4 regions of the Methylocystis sp. sgz306128 genome follow, and region 2 is predicted to be linked to each of the others. Evidence: predicted binding sites of a transcription regulator. Region 2 holds the regulator's gene; each other region holds the start of a gene.

Region 1 (4,333 bases), on a different contig from region 2:
TCGCGGTCTCGCCTGTTCTGGCGTGTATCATTGGTCATGGCGACATTTTGGCTTGTTCTTGCCGGCTATAACTGGGATTGCCGAACCGACTGGCGGAAATCTGTGTTTGATGGCGGAGTGTCTTTTGCCGGAGCGGCGGCCGCGCTGCCGCCGGATGGTCCCATTTACTGGGAAGGCGATCTGGCAGTGCCCTGGTTTGCTTTAGGCCGCGCCAGCTATTTTTCTTGCGATCAGGGCGGCGGTCTGCTGTTTCATCGTGAAACCGCAATAAATTATGCAGCACGTCAGCTCAGTTTTTCTGCTTTGAACCTAAACGATTTTGCCAACAGAAATGTTTGTGCGCCGCCCGGCGCCGAGCTCAAGGCAGATTATGCACTTGCGGATCTGAAGGCTCTTTGCGAGCGGGAGCAACCTCTCGCCGCTCTGGTGCTGCTGCACGGCGCCGTGGATGATCCCGGAACGCTGTGGCGCGCGCCCTACGAATTTATCATGCCGGTCACCGCTGCCGCCGGAGGCTCTGAGCCGGAAGTCATCAGGGAATTCCATATTTATGATTGTAACAGGCTAAGACATTCGTCCGCCTGAATTCCTGGCCTGCGTGTGCGCCGGTCAGGCTGGCATGAGTTCAGCCTGACCGAGAAGGAAGCCGCCAAGCGGCTCGGGAGTGGGCGTGGCTGCGTCGCAGGGCGTGAGTGCCGGGGCCGCGATGGCGCAGCAGCCGATGTTCCAGAACAGATGCTTCATCCGCTCGCGGCGATTGCCCCCTGTTGCCCGCGCTGCCGCGGGCTGCGGCACGGGCAGAACGAAACCGAAGGCGCCGCTGGCCAGACCGCCGCGCTCCAGCCAGTAAGAATCATAATCGGCCCTGATTTGGGCGCTGCGGCCGGTCCACGGGCCGCTGAGCACGTGTTTACTGTTGCTCACGGCGAAAATATGCTGGCTGGCGAGTCGGTGCGCCATGGATTGCAGCACCAGCAGCAGCGCGTCCTTCGGCCGCAAGCCGCCAAGGTCGCGTGTTGCGCGGATGATGGCCTCCTTGCCATTGGCGTAGGGCGGTCCCTGCATGCCGCCGATCGCCAATGTATTGCCGAAGGCGGGGTCTCTGACAAAATTGAAGGTCAGCCGGCAAAGCGCGTGGGGAAAACCGTCCATGTGCAGCGCCAGCGTCAGCTCGCCCTCGTGCCGCGCGCCAGACAGTTCGGACCGGCTCAGCCTGACCTCATAGCGCAATGCGCGGCCTGCGGCATGGCCAAGGCTGCATTCACCCGTCGTCCACAGCGCCTTCAGCGCGTGCTGGTCAAGGACATCCTTCATCATCTCAAAATGCGTGACGAGCAGGCGATAGGCTTGTTGCGATGAATTCTGCCTCAGAAAATAAGTGGAAAGCGATTTCCGGACAAGATCGAGCGGCGGCGCGCCAAGATCATGCGCAGCGCTATATTTTTCGAGAAAGGCGATCCAATCTGAAACAACAGCCCTGTTGAGCAGCGAGCGGCCCAGAAAAGCCAAAGCTCTGCGCGGCCCCATGCGCTGAAAGACAGGCGAGACGTAACGGGAAATCGTAAACATGCGGAGTGCTGAAACCGGGGAATGCAATAATTAAAAAAAGCGTCTAGCGCCTGCAGCAAAGGAATTCAATCTCTCTGTTCTGATCGATCAAACTTCGCATCACCCGCGCCAACATTGCTGTGCAGCTTAAGATATTCACCTTACGTCAAACTTAACAAGCAGCGCATGGTGCTTGATTTCCGTCCGTATTTTCATGTTGCGCGGACAATGTATCTCAGGGATCGCGGAGCGGTAATGCCTCGGCGCTGTTGTGAATGTAAAGCGGAACAAAAAAAGAACTTGCGAAAAAGAACAAAACAGATACATTTGTTTCACGCAAGGCATTTGCATGCAGCTTTACAGTAAACCAAGGGGCTTCATGCAATTGCCTTGCGTAAAGATGCCATACGCGTGCACGAAGCCGTTGCGTCTTTCAAGACTCTCGTGCGACAAGGGGACAAATATGACTCAAGCGAATCTCCGCCTCGTTGAAGGATCGTCCGTGGACAAGACCAAAGCTCTCGATGCCGCTCTCTCGCAGATAGAACGCGCCTTTGGCAAAGGCTCGATCATGCGTCTGGGTAAAAACCAGAAGGCTGTTGAAATTGAAACCATATCCACAGGGTCGATCGGCCTTGATATCGCCCTGGGCGTGGGCGGGCTGCCGCGCGGGCGGGTAATTGAAATTTACGGTCCCGAGTCATCGGGCAAGACCACGCTGACTCTGCATGTGATCGCCGAGGCGCAAAAGTCGGGTGGCGTCTGCGCTTTTGTTGATGCGGAACATGCGCTTGACCCAGTTTATGCGCGCAAGCTCGGTGTAAATCTTGAAGATTTGCTGATTTCACAGCCGGATACGGGCGAGCAGGCGCTCGAGATCACGGATACGCTGGTGCGTTCCGGCGCCGTGGATGTGCTTGTTGTTGATTCGGTTGCGGCGCTGACGCCGCGTGCCGAAATTGAAGGCGAGATGGGCGATGTGCAGCCCGGCCTGCAGGCCCGCTTGATGAGTCAGGCCCTGCGCAAGCTGACGGCCTCGATTTCGCGGTCCAATACGATGGTGATCTTCATCAACCAGATCCGCATGAAGATCGGTGTCATGTACGGCTCGCCCGAGACAACAACGGGCGGCAATGCGCTGAAATTCTATGCTTCGGTGCGCCTCGATATCCGCCGCATCGGTTCGCTGAAGGATCGTGAAGAGGTCGTCGGCAATCAGACCCGTGTCAAAGTTGTCAAGAACAAGGTCGCGCCGCCATTCAAGCAGGTTGAATTCGACATCATGTATGGCGAAGGCATTTCCAAGAGCGGCGAACTGATCGATCTTGGCGTCAAGGCAGGCGTGGTGGAGAAATCGGGTTCCTGGTTCTCTTATGACAGCCAGCGGCTCGGGCAGGGGCGCGAGAATGCGAAAACCTTCCTGCGCGAAAACCCCGATATAGCCGGTAAGATCGAGCGTTCGATCAGGGAAAATGCCGGGTTGATCGCGGATCGTATTCTGGACAATATCGATCCGTCTTCCGTCGATGCCGGAGACGGGGCGGAATAGCGCCGGTACCGGCGATCTTTGGTTTTTCTCGACAGAGACGAGAGCTGTGTTTAAAAAAGGTTCGGGTTTTCAAGCCTGGGCCTTTTTGATTGAAAAAATGTCAAAAAGGATTTGTCAGACAGAAGTTTGTCGCCTTGGGCAGGGTGAAGAGAGAGCAGAGTGCAGCAATGAGCAGTGTGAATGAAATACGTTCGACGTTTCTGGATTATTTTGCCAGAAATGGCCATGAAATAGTGCCATCCAGCTCTCTTGTGCCGCGCAATGACCCGACCTTGATGTTCACCAATGCCGGCATGGTGCAGTTCAAGAATGTGTTTACCGGCGCCGAGAAACGCCCCTACGTGCGCGCGGCGACCGCGCAAAAATGTGTGCGGGCCGGCGGTAAGCATAACGATCTCGATAATGTCGGCTATACGGCCCGGCATCACACATTTTTTGAAATGCTCGGCAATTTCTCGTTTGGAGACTATTTCAAGCCGCTTGCGATAGAGCTGGCATGGAATCTGGTTACCAAAGTGTATGGGCTGCCAAAAGAGCGGTTGATGGTGACCGTCTACCACACCGACGACGAGGCCTTCGACCTTTGGCGAAAGATTGCCGGTCTGCCCGATTCCCGGATCATCCGGATTCCGACATCAGACAATTTCTGGGCCATGGGCGATACAGGACCTTGCGGCCCATGTTCTGAGATTTTCTTCGATCATGGCGACAAAATTCCCGGTGGGCCTCCCGGCTCGCCGGATCAGGATGGAGACCGCTTCATCGAGATCTGGAATCTCGTGTTCATGCAATTTGAAACGCTGGCGGGCGGGGAGCGTATCGGCCTGCCGAAGCCGTCCATCGATACAGGCATGGGGCTTGAACGGATTTCGGCCATATTGCAGGGCACGCACGACAATTACGCCACCGATATGATGCGTGCGCTCATCCGCGCCAGCGCCGAAGCCTCCAATGTCGATGCCGAGGGCGTGCACAAGGTTTCCCACCGCGTCATTGCTGATCACCTGCGTGCATCGTGTTTTCTGGTGGCGGATGGCGTTCTGCCCTCCAACGAAGGACGTGGTTATGTGCTGCGGCGTATCATGCGCCGCGCCATGCGTCATGCGCAGCTGATCGGCTGCAAAGAACCGCTGATGTGGCGCCTTGTGCCCGCTCTGGTGCGGGAAATGGGGCAGGCCTATCCCGAACTTGTGCGCAACGAGGCCCTGATCGCCGAGACGTTGCAGCTCGAGGAAA
Region 2 (4,333 bases):
CGTCGCAACATGTTGAAGAAAGGGCGACCCGAGGGCCGCCCAAAAGATCGCTCAATCGCGCCAGGTTATTAGCCCCAGCAGAGCTTAAGACCTTCAGCCGAGGTCTTGGACGGAATGCCTGCAACCGGATGATCGGTAATCAGTTCGACGCCGGTGTTGAAGAAGCTCAGGCCGGGGGTCGGCTCGGGCTTCTTGCCGGTCTTGGCGAATTCGGCAATAGCCTCGACACCCTTCGACGCCATCAGCAGCGGGAACTGCATGGAGGTCGCGCCGATGATGCCATCCTTGACGTCCTTGACGCCAGGGCAGCCACCGTCAACCGACACGATGGTGATGCCGTCCTTTTCCTTGCCCATCTTCTTGATGGCCTGATAGGCGCCTTCGGCAGCCGGCTCGTTGATCGTGTAGATCAGGTTCATGCCGGGTTCCTTGGCGAACAGGTTTTCAGCCGCCTTCAGACCGCCTTCCGGATTGGCTTCCGAAGACTGGTGGCCAATGACGCGGGGGTCCTTCTCGGAGCCGAGAACCTTGAGGTTCGGCACTTCGATGCCAAAACCGGTGAGGAAGCCAGTGTCGCGCTGCACGTCAACGGAAATATTGTCCTTGTTGATGTCGAGCATGCCGATCTTGGCGGATGCGGCCTTGTCGCCCAGCGTTGCCTTGGCCCAGGAACCGATAAGCGTGCCAGCCTTGAAATTGTCGGTTGCGAAAGTCGCGTCCGAGGCGTCCTTGTCGCCGATGGGCGTGTCGAGAGCAATGACCAGAATGCCGGCAGCACGGGCCTTCTTCAGGGCCGGGATGACCGAGTCATTGCTTGCGGTGATCAGAATGCCCTTGGCGCCAGCGGCGATGAGGTCTTCGATAGCCTTGATCTGCGGGCCGGCATCACCGTCCTTCACGCCAGCGTAGGACTGGAGATGGAGACCCATTTCCTTGGCCTTGGCTTCAGCGCCCTGCTTCATCTTCACGAAGAAAGGATTGGTGTTGTTCTTGGTGATGAGACCGACGAGGGTATCGGCTGCCGAAGCCGAGCCAGCGCCGAAAACGGCGAGGGACAAGACAGCCGCAGCTGTGGCGGACAAAATGTTGAATTTTTTAGACACGAGTTCTCTCCCAGTAAGTTTTTATCAGAAATGGCCGGTTCAACCATCATCCGACGCTCCTAATGCCTCAGGCTTGGGCGCATCGAGAAGTCAACACCCAATCAGCACCGATTGCAATGGCAGGAAACACCAAGTTTTTACGTCTGTCAATTAATAAATCAATCGGATTTAATAATTGACAGCTTGATCATATCGACCGATTGTGTAACCGGGAGAAGCCCGCAATAAGGGTCCGTCATAATGGCAAGCGACAAATACCTCAGTTCAGCAAACGGCAGGACAAAACAGGCCTCGGCTACGCCGAGCAAAGACGTTCTGACCGCGGAAGGCAGCCGCGGCACCAATCAAACCGGCGTGCGCCTGTATAACGAACGTCTTATCCTGACCCTGATCCGCCGCAACGGTTCACTCTCAAAAATCGACATAACGCATATGACCGGCCTTTCGGCGCAAACCGTTTCCGGCATAGTCAATAATCTGGAGAGCAACGGCCTTTTGTTGCGTGAAGCGCCGCAGCGCGGCCGCGTCGGCCAGCCGACTGTGCCGTTCCGTCTCAAGCCCGAAGGCGCGTTCTCGCTCGGCCTCAAGGTAGGCCGCCGCACTTCCGATTTCGTCGTGATCAATTTCGTCGGCGATGTCCTGCTGCGCAAAAGGCTGACCTACAAATTCCCCCTGCCCTCCGATGTGCTGGAATTCGTGCGCGCGAATCTCGCCGAACTCGACGAGACCATGACAGCCGCGCAGATCGAGCGCATAGCGGGGCTTGGGATCGCGGCGCCGTTCGAATTATGGAACTGGGAGACGGAGGTTGCCGCCCCGCGCGATATTCTCGACCGTTGGCGCAATTTCGACATTGCAAAAGAAGTCGCCGCATTCTGCAAGTGGCCCGTAAGCCATTGCAATGATGCCACGGCCGCCTGCGCCGCGGAACTCACGTTCGGACGCGGCTGGACCTACCATTCCTACGTTTATTTTTTCATCGGTTCGTTCATCGGCGGCGGCATCGTGCTCGACGGCAATCTCTATCAGGGACGAACCGGCTATGCGGGCGCCATAGGACCGATGCCGATCGCCGTTAAAACCGAAAGCGGCTGGGAAAACCAGCAGATCATCCGTCACGCCTCGACCTATGTTCTCGAAAACCGATTGCGCGAGGCGGGCATTGATCCCTCCCCCGTGTGGATGACGCCGGAAAACTGGGAAAGCTTTGGCGACGTGCTGGAAGATTGGATGAAGGACACATCCCGGGCTCTCGCCCATGCCATCGTCTCCGCCGTCGCGATCATAGATTTCGACGCCGCTGTCATCGATGGGGCTGTGCCTGCATGGGTGCGCCAGCGCATCCTTGCCCTGACCAATGAGAACATCAAAAGTTTCGACTTGCAGGGTACGGCGCCATTTTTGGTCGTGGAAGGGACTGTCGGTGTTCAGGCCCGTGCAATCGGCGGCGCTTCTCTGCCGTTTCTGGAGAATTTCACGCGCGATCGTTCTGTTCTGTTCAAGCTGAGCGAATCCTGAAATATTTGCATTAATATTTCGATGCTTTTCTACCCGCACTTGCAGAACACAAAATGAACCTTTATGATATGTTCACGGTTTGATTTGGTTCTGTACCAGACAATGTTAAGCGGGTCGGTTAAATGCTCACAAAAAAACAAAGCGATCTTTTGCGATTTATTCATGAACGGCTGAAGGAAACGGGTGTACCGCCTTCCTTCGAGGAAATGAAGGAAGCGCTGGATCTGCGCTCCAAATCAGGCATCCACAGGCTGATCATGGCTCTGGAAGAGCGCGGATTCATCCGAAGGTTGCCCAACCGCGCCCGGGCGCTGGAAATCCTGCGTCTGCCAGAGTCGTCCATGCCTGCTTCGGCGCGCGGGCAGAAATTCTCTCCGAGCGTTATCGAGGGTAATCTTGGCAAGGTTCGCCAGACTCCGGTCCAGAGCCAGCCGGATGATGTACAGCAGACGATTGCCGTTCCCGTCATGGGCCGTATCGCGGCAGGTACGCCGATATCGGCGATTCAGTCGCGCATGGCGACCATTTCAGTGCCGCCGGAAATATTGGGCAAGGGCGAATTCTTCGCGCTGGAGGTTCGCGGCGATTCGATGATCGATGCGGGCATTCTTGACGGCGACACGGTGTTGATCCGGCGGCAGGACAGCGCCGATACGGGCGACATCATCGTCGCGCTGATCGATGACGAAGAAGCCACTCTGAAGCGGTTGCGCAAACGCGGTGCCTCGATCGCGCTGGAAGCCGCCAATCCGGCTTATGAAACACGGATCTTCTCGCAGGACCGCGTGAATATTCAGGGCAAGCTGATCAGTCTGATGCGGCGGTACTGAGGCGCGTGTTCGCACTGAACTGGCATGCCGACGGCATCACCGGGCCGTTGGCTATGGCGAGAGCTCAATGGCTGAATCGTCAGAAGCCGGATCAGCCAAAGACAAAGCATCTTCCGGCTTTACGGCTTCGCTGGTCTGGTCATTGGCTTCGACTGCAGGCGCTGGAACATGCGGCTTCGTTGATGCGCGTATTTTCGGCAGCCAGGGCCTGTCCGTTGTTATCCCCCGCTCAGAAGCAACAAGCTGCAACCCCGGCAGCGAGAGGGTAGCTGCTCCGGACATGGCCAGGCGGTTGCGGTCAAATATCTGGCTGGCGGCGCAATCGGGTGGCGCAACAAGCGGCGATACGATCAGGGCGGCACGCTGGCAGTCTTCCGCGAACGCCTCAGCCCGGTAAACAATTGAAACAAACTTGTCATTCCCCATCGGCATGACACAGCCAAGCTCATCGCAGGACTGGCTCGAACTCATCGCGTCGGAGGCCGCGCGTCCGTCGGCATCCGCCGTGAGCCACTGGTTCGCGGCAAATTCGCTGACATGCCGCCCGGCAATCGTAAGCCGTCCGTCGGCCTGCCGCACAGCAATAAAATCGCCGGAGGGCGGCACAATGATGTCAAACGGCGCACCCATAACCGCGCCGCACAGGCCAGCGATAGCGCATGGCAATGCGAGCAGCCGAAGAGCCCAGGTTCGCCATATCACCATGTTCAGGATCGCCAGTGTCAGAAAAGGCAGCGCCCATCCGGCGAAGGCGTGAACATGAAGGGAAGCGCCGGGCAAGGACGCAATGACACGCGCCATAGCCAGAACGAGCCTGATGCCAAGGCCGAGATAGGTCCAGACCAGCCCGTCCAGACCCAGAGGATAAAGCAAAGTGCCGAT
Region 3 (4,333 bases), on a different contig from region 2:
GGGAGCGCTGGTGGGCTGGCTGTTTCCGGGCATCGCCACGAGCCCCTGGATAAAGGCGCTGGGCGACGGCTTTGTCAAGCTCATCAAGATGATGATCGAGCTTATCATTTTCTGCACGGTTGTTTCGGGCATCGCCGGCGTGAGCGACGCCAAGAAGGTGGGCCGCGTCGGCGGCAAGGCCATTCTCTATTTCGAGGTTGTCTCGACCTTTGCTCTGCTTATCGGCCTTGTCATCGGCAATGTGGTTCAGCCGGGCGCCGGATTTTCCGGAAAGGCGCCCGATGCCGCCGCCGTGGCGGGCTTTGCCAAGCAGGCTGGCGAGCAGAGCAGTGTCCATTTTATTCTCAACATCATACCGGATTCGGTGATCGGCGCTTTTGCCAAGGGCGATATTCTGCAGGTGCTGCTGATTTCGGTGCTGTTCGGCTTTGCCCTGATGTATGCGGGTGAAAAGGGGCGGTCGCTGCGCAGTTTCGTCGAGGAGATGTCTCACGCTGTCTTCGGGGTCGTCGCCATCATCATGAAAGCCGCGCCGCTCGGCGCGTTCGGCGCCATGTGCTTCACCGTTGGCAAATATGGCCCGCAATCGCTCGCCAGCCTCGGCTTCCTTATTCTCACCTTCTATCTGACGGCGGCCTTGTTTGTCGTGCTGGTGCTTGGCATTATCGCGCGTATCGCGGGTTTCAGCATTTTCCGCTTCATTGCCTACATCAAGGAAGAATTGCTGATCGTCCTTGGCACGTCATCGTCCGAAACGGCCTTGCCTGCGCTGATGGAAAAGCTGGAGCGGCTGGGCTGCTCCAAATCCGTTGTCGGGCTTGTTGTGCCGACAGGCTATTCCTTCAATCTCGACGGTACGAACATCTACATGACTCTCGCCTCGCTGTTTATTGCGCAGGCCATGGGCGTCCAGCTGACATGGGGTGAGCAGTTTACCGTGCTCGGCGTCGCCATGCTCACATCTAAAGGCGCAAGCGGCATCACAGGGGCAGGGTTCATCACGCTGGCCGCCACGCTGGCTGTGGTCAATCCCGCACTCGTGCCGGGAATGGCCATCGTGCTTGGCATCGATAAATTCATGTCCGAATGCCGGGCGCTGACCAATATCATCGGCAATGGCGTCGCGACGGTCGTCGTCTCCTGGTGGGAGGGCGAGCTGGACCGCGCCAAACTCGACAAAGGTCTTGCCCGGCAGGTGGATCTCACGTCGATCTCTGTGGCCGAGGGTGCGGAAGACTAAAATGCGCGAGGCCGCCGGCAGGATTGGCGGCCTCATTTTTCTTGACGCAGGACGCAGATCACAATAGGAACAAAATAAGAACTTGTGTGACGCGGCTGTGGACAAGTCCGCCGGGGAGGGCGCATTAGCTGCCGCGCGGGAGTATGGTCGCGCCGGTTGCGGCCCTGCTGAGGCAGGTCGAAAGATAGAGGAGAATGCCATGTCGGGCAGTGTGAACAAGGTGATTTTAATCGGGCGGCTCGGCAAGGATCCCGTTGTGCGGCGCATGGGTTCGGGCGAGAGCGTGGTCAGCTTTGGCCTGGCGACATCGGACACCTGGCGCGATAAGGCCACCGGCGAGCGCAAGGAACGCACCGAATGGCACAATGTCGTGATTTTTAACGAAAATCTTGGAAAGATCGCCGAGCAATATCTCAAGAAGGGTTCGACCTGCTACATTGAAGGCTCGCTTCAGACCCGCAAATGGACGGATCAGTCGGGCGTTGAGAAATATACGACCGAGGTGGTGCTGCAGCGCTTCCGTGGTGAACTGACCCTGCTGGACAGCCGCGGCGGCGGCTCTGCGCCCGATCAGATCGGCGAAGACTACTCCGGCGATCAGCGCGGCAGCTTCGGGCGTTCCTCGCCGATGGAATCGCGCGGCGGCGAGCAGCGCCGTCCGGCCTCCGGCTCCGGCGGTGCAGGCCGCACCTCCGCCGTCATCGATGATGATATTCCCTTCTAGCCGCTGACGATCAGCGCCCGGATGCCGTCAATGACGAATTGAATGGCAAGCGCCGCCAGAATGACGCCGAGCAGCCGGGTAAGCACCACGTTTCCGGTGATTCCCAGCCAGCGGGAGACCCTGTCGGCCATCAGAAACATCACAAGGCAGGCGGCAATGACCAAGGCCGTCACCGATACAAGGATAAGAGTCAGCGGCAGGCTGCCGCTGGCACGCCCGGCAAGAAGAATAATGGCGGTGATCGCGCCGGGCCCGGCCATCAGCGGAATGGCAAGCGGAAAAGCCGCGACATTATGGATATGGTCTTCGGTGATCGCCACTTCCGCCGTGTTCGATTTGCGCTTTGCGCGCAGTTCGAACACCATTTCAAAAGCTATTGTAAAGAGCAGCATTCCACCGGCGATGCGGAAGGCCGGCAGGCCTATGCCAAGCGCCTTGAGGAGGGCGTCGCCGCCGATTGCGAAAAAAACCATGATGCTGAACGCGATGAAGCACGCGCGTATGGCGACCCGCCGGCGCTCAAGGCGGTTCATGCCATGCGTCACCGAGAGAAAGATGGGCGCAAGGCCCGGCGGATCGAGCGTGACCAGCAATGTGACACAGGCGGAAATGAGAAAATCGGCGAGCATGGCGACTCCGTGTTTGCTGTATCCTAGCGTGCAGCCGGTGTTTTGCAAAATCGCCGCCAAGCCGGCCGTTTGACATAAAATTTTGTAACATAATGAAAAACATATCGATTTTAGCTGTTTAGAAGCTGCAATGCGCCCTAGTCGCGCCGGGGGGAATCGGCTATTCAGAGGGTTGAATTCCCATTGCGCGCATTTTGGTTGAGAAGCGCGGCATTGAGGTTTATTGACGCCTGAGACTGGAACTCCAGTTCAAAGCGATATGCAGGAATGATGACCGTTGTCTGAACCATCTGACAAAAGCGACAAGCCAAGCGAAACCGGCTCCGAAATCCGCCCGATCTCCATCATCGACGAGATGAAGAAATCCTATCTCGATTATGCCATGAGCGTGATCGTGAGCCGCGCTCTGCCGGATGTGCGCGACGGCCTCAAGCCGGTGCACCGGCGCATTCTCTTTTCGATGAACGAAAACGGCTATACGCCGGACAAGCCCTATCGCAAATCGGCACGTATCGTCGGTGATGTCATCGGTAAATATCATCCGCATGGCGACCAGTCGATTTACGATGCGCTGGTGCGCATGGCGCAGGATTTTTCCATGCGCCTGCCGCTTGTCGACGGGCAGGGCAATTTCGGCTCCGTCGATGGCGATCCGCCCGCGGCGATGCGTTATACTGAATCGCGCCTTGCCAAGGCCGCGATGCCGCTGCTGGAGGATATCGACAGCAATACGGTCGACTTCAACCCCAATTACGACGGCTCCGAGCGTGAGCCTGCGGTTTTGCCGGCGCGTTATCCAAATCTGCTCGTCAATGGCGCGGGCGGCATTGCCGTGGGCATGGCGACGAATATTCCGCCGCATAATCTGGGCGAGGTGATCGATGGCGTCATCGCGCTGATCGGCGATCCTGAAATTTCGATCGAAGGTCTGCTGGAGCATATTCCCGGCCCGGATTTTCCTACGGGCGGCGCGATTCTGGGCCATACCGGCATCAGGTCGGCGGCATTCACCGGGCGCGGTTCGGTGATCATGCGCGCCAAGGTCGAGGTCGAGGAACTGCGCAAGGATCGCCAGGCGCTGATCGTCTCCGAAATTCCCTACCAGATTAACAAATCGACGCTGATCGAAAAAATTGCCGAACTTGTCCGTGACAAGAGGCTTGAAGGCATCAGCGATCTGCGGGACGAATCCGACCGCGACGGCATGCGCATCGTCATCGAGATCAAGCGCGATGCCGTGCCGGATGTCGTGCTCAATCAGCTCTGGCGTTTCACAGCGCTGCAGTCGTCCTTTGGCGTCAATTTCGTGGCGCTGAACGGCGGGCGGCCAGAAGTGCTCAATCTCAAGGATTGTCTGACGGCTTTCGTCGATTTCCGCGAGCAGGTTGTCACCCGCCGTACCAAGTTCCTGCTCGGCAAGGCGCGCGACAGGGCGCATGTCTTGGTGGGCCTTGCCATTGCAGTCGCCAACATTGACGAGGTGATCCGTCTTATCCGCACGTCGCCGGACGCCAACAGCGCCCGCGAAGCGCTGATGTCACGCGTCTGGCCGGCGAAGGACATGGCGCCGCTGATCACGCTCATCGCCGATCCGCGTCACACGCTGAACGAGGATGGCTCCTACCGGCTTTCGGAAGTTCAGGCCCGCGCCATTCTCGAATTGCGTCTTGCCCGCCTTACTGCTCTGGGCCGCGAGGAAATCGCCGACGAACTCAACAAGCTTGCCGTTGAGATCGCCGA
Region 4 (4,333 bases), on a different contig from region 2:
CCGATCCAGTCCGAGCCGGTGATGGCGCATGGCGCGCCTGCCGTTCGGCTCAATGGCCTGCATGATGTGATCGCGCTGGCGCAGACCAACCGCGATATCATGCTCAAGAGCGCGCTGGAGCGGGACGTGCGGCTTGTGCGCTTCGAGCAGGGGCATATTGAATTCGAACTCGGGCCGCATGGATCGCCGCAACTGGCGGCTAATCTCTCGCGCCGCCTGCAGGAATGGACCGGTGCGCGCTGGATGGTGGCTGTCACGTCCTCCAAGGGCGCGCCGAGCCTGCGTGAGGCCGAACAGGCCCGCGCTCAGGATGCCCGCGCCGGATTGGAGGCCGATCCGCTGGTGCAGGCCGCTCTGAGCCATTTTCCCGGCGCGAAAATCGTCAATGTGCGCCTTGCCGAGGAGGCGCCGCCGCCAGCGCCCGTTGTTGAGCCGGGAACAAGTGCGGAAGGCGACGACGAGGTCGCATTTTTCGACCAGATCGAATTTGATGAAGATCTTTAATTTTTGGAGGCAGAGCCATGAAAGACATGATGGGCCTGATGAAAAAGGCGCAGGAAATGCAGAGCCGCATGGCGCAGGTGCAGGCAGAGCTTGACTCTGCCCTTGTCGAGGGCGTGTCGGGCGGGGGAGTGGTCAGGGTGTCGCTCACGGCGACAGGCGCCATGAAGGGCGTTTCCATCGACGAGAGCCTGCTCAAGGCCGATGAACGCGAGATTCTGGAAGACCTGCTGGTCGCCGCGCATGAGGATGCACGGCGCAAGGCCGCCCAGCTTTCTGAAGAAAAGATGCGGGCCGTCACTGCCGGGCTGCCGCTGCCGCCCGGCATGAAACTGCCGTTCTAGGATCCTCGCATGGCGGAGCGTGTCGCAGGGCCGGAAATCGAACGGCTCATCCAGTTGCTTGCGCGCCTGCCGGGTCTTGGCCCGCGCTCGGCCCGCCGCGCCGCGCTGCATCTGATCCGCAAGCGCGAGGAGCTGCTCGGGCCGCTTGCCAGCGCGATGAGCGTGGCGCACCAGACCATCGTCACCTGCGAGACCTGCGGCTCCATCGATACGCAAAATCCATGCACCATCTGCCGCGATGCGCGGCGCGATGCCGGTGTTCTGGTGATCGTCGAGACGGTGGCCGATCTCTGGGCGCTGGAGCGCGCCAAGGTGGTGAGCGGGCAATATCATGTGCTTGGCGGCACACTTTCCCCTCTTGATGGCGTCGGCCCTAAAGACCTTAATCTCGATACATTGCGCGCCCGTGTGCACAATGGCGTGCGTGAGGTCATTCTGGCGGTCAATGCCACTGTCGATGGTCAGACGACAGCGCATTATATCACTGAACTGCTGAAGGATTCCGGCGCGAAAATATCGCGGCTCGCACATGGCGTGCCGGTGGGCGGCGAACTGGATTATCTTGACGAAGGAACTCTGGCTGCGGCCATGCGCCAGCGCGCGCCGTTCTAGGCCGGGTTCCGTTCGGGCTGCAACGTTGCGGGCCTTTGTCGCACCCTGAGCCTCAGCACCTCACCCTGAGTTTGTCGAAGGGTGATATACTTCGTGCAATTATCTCTTTACGCTTTTCTGTTTTCGAAAGCGTCTTGGCCGGGCTTGACCCCTGCCATCCACGTGGATACGCGGGTCACGCCCGCGCATGACGGTCTGTTCTGGTGGGCAGCGATCCTTCGACAAGCTCAGGATGAGGGCAGGTTCAGGTTGAGGGGTTTGATGCCCGGATCACGCCTGTCCGCACCCGTCATGTGGACGCGGCCGAGGTGCGATAGGCTCCGACAATGGCGGGAGCGGCAGGCGGTTCGTCAAATTCCAGCGAATCTATGCGCTCGCCGCGCTTGACGATCTTGTCGGCCGATACCGAAACATCGTTCAGATCCCGCTGTGCCTGACCAAAATGCGTCTCCAGTTTGCCCACACGATCGCGCAGACGAACCACGTCCTCCAGCAGAACGCGGACTTCCTTCTGGATGAGGTGAGCCTGTTCGCGCATCTGGCTGTCCCGGACGATGGATTGCATCACCTGCACCGCCAGCATGAGCAGCGAGGGAGAAACAATGATGATCCTCGCTTTATAGGCTTTTTGCACCATATCTTCGAAATGCTCATTGAGATCGGCGTAAATCGACTCGGACGGCACGAAGAGGATGGCGAGGTCCTGCGTTTCGTCGGTGATGAAATATTTTTCGGATATATCCTTGATATGCTTGCCAAAATCTGTACGCACGCGGGCGCTGGCCGCGCGGCGGGCGTCCTCGGTGACCGCATCCTTCAATGCAGAAAACGCCTCCAGAGGGAATTTGGCGTCCACCACCAGCCCGCGCGTGTCGGTGGGCAGGCGGATCAGGCAATCGGGCCGCGTGCCGTTGGAAAGGCTGGCCTGAAACTCGTAGGAGCCTTGCGGCAAGCCGTCACGGACTATGGCTTCCATCCGCCCCTGTCCGAATGCGCCGCGTGTCTGCTTGTTGGCGAGAATGTCCTTGAGGCTGACCACTTCCTGCGTCAGTCCCATCAGGCGGGCCTGCGCCGCATCGATCACGGCAAGGCGCTCGTTGAGCTTGGTGAGATTGTCGCCCGTGGTCTTGCTGGAGGCTTCCATGTTCTGGCCGAGGCGGTGGCTCACAGAATCCAGCCGCTCGCCGACATGTTTGGCCAGTTCCTGCTGGCGGGAACTGATCACTTCCGCCATGGTCTGCACGCGTCCGGTCAGTTCGGCGTTGACCCGCATCAGGGCCGCCATTTTCTCGTCCAGTTCGCGCTGCCGGGTGCTTTCCGTCTCCACCTGTTCGCGGTTTTGCCGCGCCGTCCGTGCCAGCACGACGGCAATGGCCGCCATGAGGCCGAGCAGGGCGGTCATGGCGAGACCGAAAAGATTGACGGGAACGGAGCCGAGGAAAAAAAGCGTCTGGTTCATCGCGCCACTCTATGCTGATTCGGCTTGCAATTGAACAAAAACAGAACGCAGCGCGAAATATTTGACCTTGACCGCTGGCATGATTATCTGATGCCGAAAAGGAAAAGATTCATGGCTCTGCGCCCCATCGTCATTCTGCCCGACACCCGCCTTCGTCTCGTCTCCGAACCGATAAGCCTGTTCGATGCGCAATTGAAGCGCCTGACCGAAGACATGTTTGAAACCATGTACGAAGCGCCCGGAATCGGTCTTGCTGCAGTGCAGATCGGCGTGATGCAGCGTGTGCTCACCATGGATATCGCCCGCAAGGAAGATCCGCCGCAGCCTATGGCGCTGATCAATCCCGAGGTGATCTGGGCCTCCGAGGAAAAATCCGTCTATGAGGAGGGCTGTCTGTCGATTCCTGATTTTTATGAGGAAGTCGAGCGCCCGGCCGCCGTGCGCGTGAGATATCAGGATGTGACCGGCGCCACACGGGAAGTGCAGGCCGAGGGGCTGCTCGCCACCTGCGTGCAGCATGAGATCGACCACCTCAACGGCAAGCTGTTCATTGACTATATCTCGCGGCTCAAGCGCGAGCGGGTGATCAAAAAATTCGCCAAGGCGGCGCGGCGCGAGGCTGATGCGCCGCCGCAACCGGGCGAGATGGGCTGATGCGCGTCATTTTCATGGGCACGCCGGATTTCGCCGTGCCCAGCCTCTCGGCATTGATCGCGCAGGGCCACGAAATCGTCGCCGTATATACGCGTGCGCCCAAGGCGGCGGGCCGCGGCATGGAAATGCGGCTCTCGCCGGTGCATGTTCTGGCTGAAAAATTCTCTATTCCCGTATTCACGCCCAAAAGTCTGCGCGGGGAAGAGGCTGCAGAGGCCTTCCGGGCTCTCGAGGCTGATGTCGCGATAGTCGTGGCCTATGGGCTGCTGCTGCCAAAGGAAATTCTCACCGCGCCGAAATATGGCTGTCTCAATCTGCATGGCTCCTTGTTGCCGCGCTGGCGCGGGGCGGCGCCGATCCAGCGCGCGCTGATGGCCGGCGATGCCGCAACGGGCGTCATGGTGATGCAGATGGACGAGGGGCTGGATACCGGCCCTGTCGGGCTTGCGGAGCGCATTCCTCTGCCGCCGGATATGACGGCGGGCGAGCTGCATGACAAGATGGCCCTTGTCGGGGCTGATCTGCTGGTGCGTGCGCTTGCCGCGCTTGAGCGCGGTGCGCTGCAATTCACGCCGCAACCGGCGGATGGGGTGGTTTATGCCGCGAAAATCGACAAGGCCGAAAGCCGTCTGGACTGGCGGCGCAGCGCGCGCGAACTGCATAATCATGTGCGGGGATTGTCGCCTTTTCCGGGAGGCTTTTTCGAAGCCGATTTCGGCCGGGGGCCGGAGCGGGTCAAGGTGCTCAGGGCGCGTCCCGCTGA

What was found. Region 2 encodes LexA, which represses DNA repair genes until DNA is damaged. Its sites were predicted from a motif close to TGTTCNNNNTGTGTTCNG; they were not measured.
Region 1: the regulator LexA is predicted to act here: its motif matches at 1,832-1,849, upstream of recA (recombinase RecA).
Region 3: the regulator LexA is predicted to act here: its motif matches at 1,306-1,323, upstream of ssb (single-stranded DNA-binding protein).
Region 4: the regulator LexA is predicted to act here: its motif matches at 2,947-2,964, upstream of AC0N03_RS01015 (DNA recombination protein RmuC).

The regions. Positions count from the first base shown of each region.
Region 1 covers NZ_JBVYWO010000003.1:299,129-303,461, reverse strand. Annotated here, with positions in the region: gene AC0N03_RS07540 (hypothetical protein) at 1-585, shown strand, start outside; gene AC0N03_RS07535 (DUF535 family protein) at 610-1,569, opposite strand; gene recA (recombinase RecA) at 2,012-3,097, shown strand; gene alaS (alanine--tRNA ligase) at 3,265-4,333, shown strand, end outside.
Region 2 covers NZ_JBVYWO010000011.1:68,155-72,487, reverse strand. Annotated here, with positions in the region: gene AC0N03_RS14490 (substrate-binding domain-containing protein) at 69-1,082, opposite strand; gene AC0N03_RS14485 (ROK family transcriptional regulator) at 1,344-2,621, shown strand; gene lexA (transcriptional repressor LexA) at 2,744-3,451, shown strand; gene AC0N03_RS14475 (ComEC/Rec2 family competence protein) at 3,503-4,333, opposite strand, start outside.
Region 3 covers NZ_JBVYWO010000001.1:749,048-753,380, forward strand. Annotated here, with positions in the region: gene AC0N03_RS03585 (dicarboxylate/amino acid:cation symporter) at 1-1,240, shown strand, start outside; gene ssb (single-stranded DNA-binding protein) at 1,440-1,964, shown strand; gene AC0N03_RS03595 (MarC family protein) at 1,961-2,593, opposite strand; gene gyrA (DNA gyrase subunit A) at 2,871-4,333, shown strand, end outside.
Region 4 covers NZ_JBVYWO010000001.1:220,627-224,959, forward strand. Annotated here, with positions in the region: gene AC0N03_RS01000 (DNA polymerase III subunit gamma/tau) at 1-504, shown strand, start outside; gene AC0N03_RS01005 (YbaB/EbfC family nucleoid-associated protein) at 522-845, shown strand; gene recR (recombination mediator RecR) at 855-1,457, shown strand; gene AC0N03_RS01015 (DNA recombination protein RmuC) at 1,747-2,916, opposite strand; gene AC0N03_RS01020 (peptide deformylase) at 3,028-3,570, shown strand; gene fmt (methionyl-tRNA formyltransferase) at 3,570-4,333, shown strand, end outside.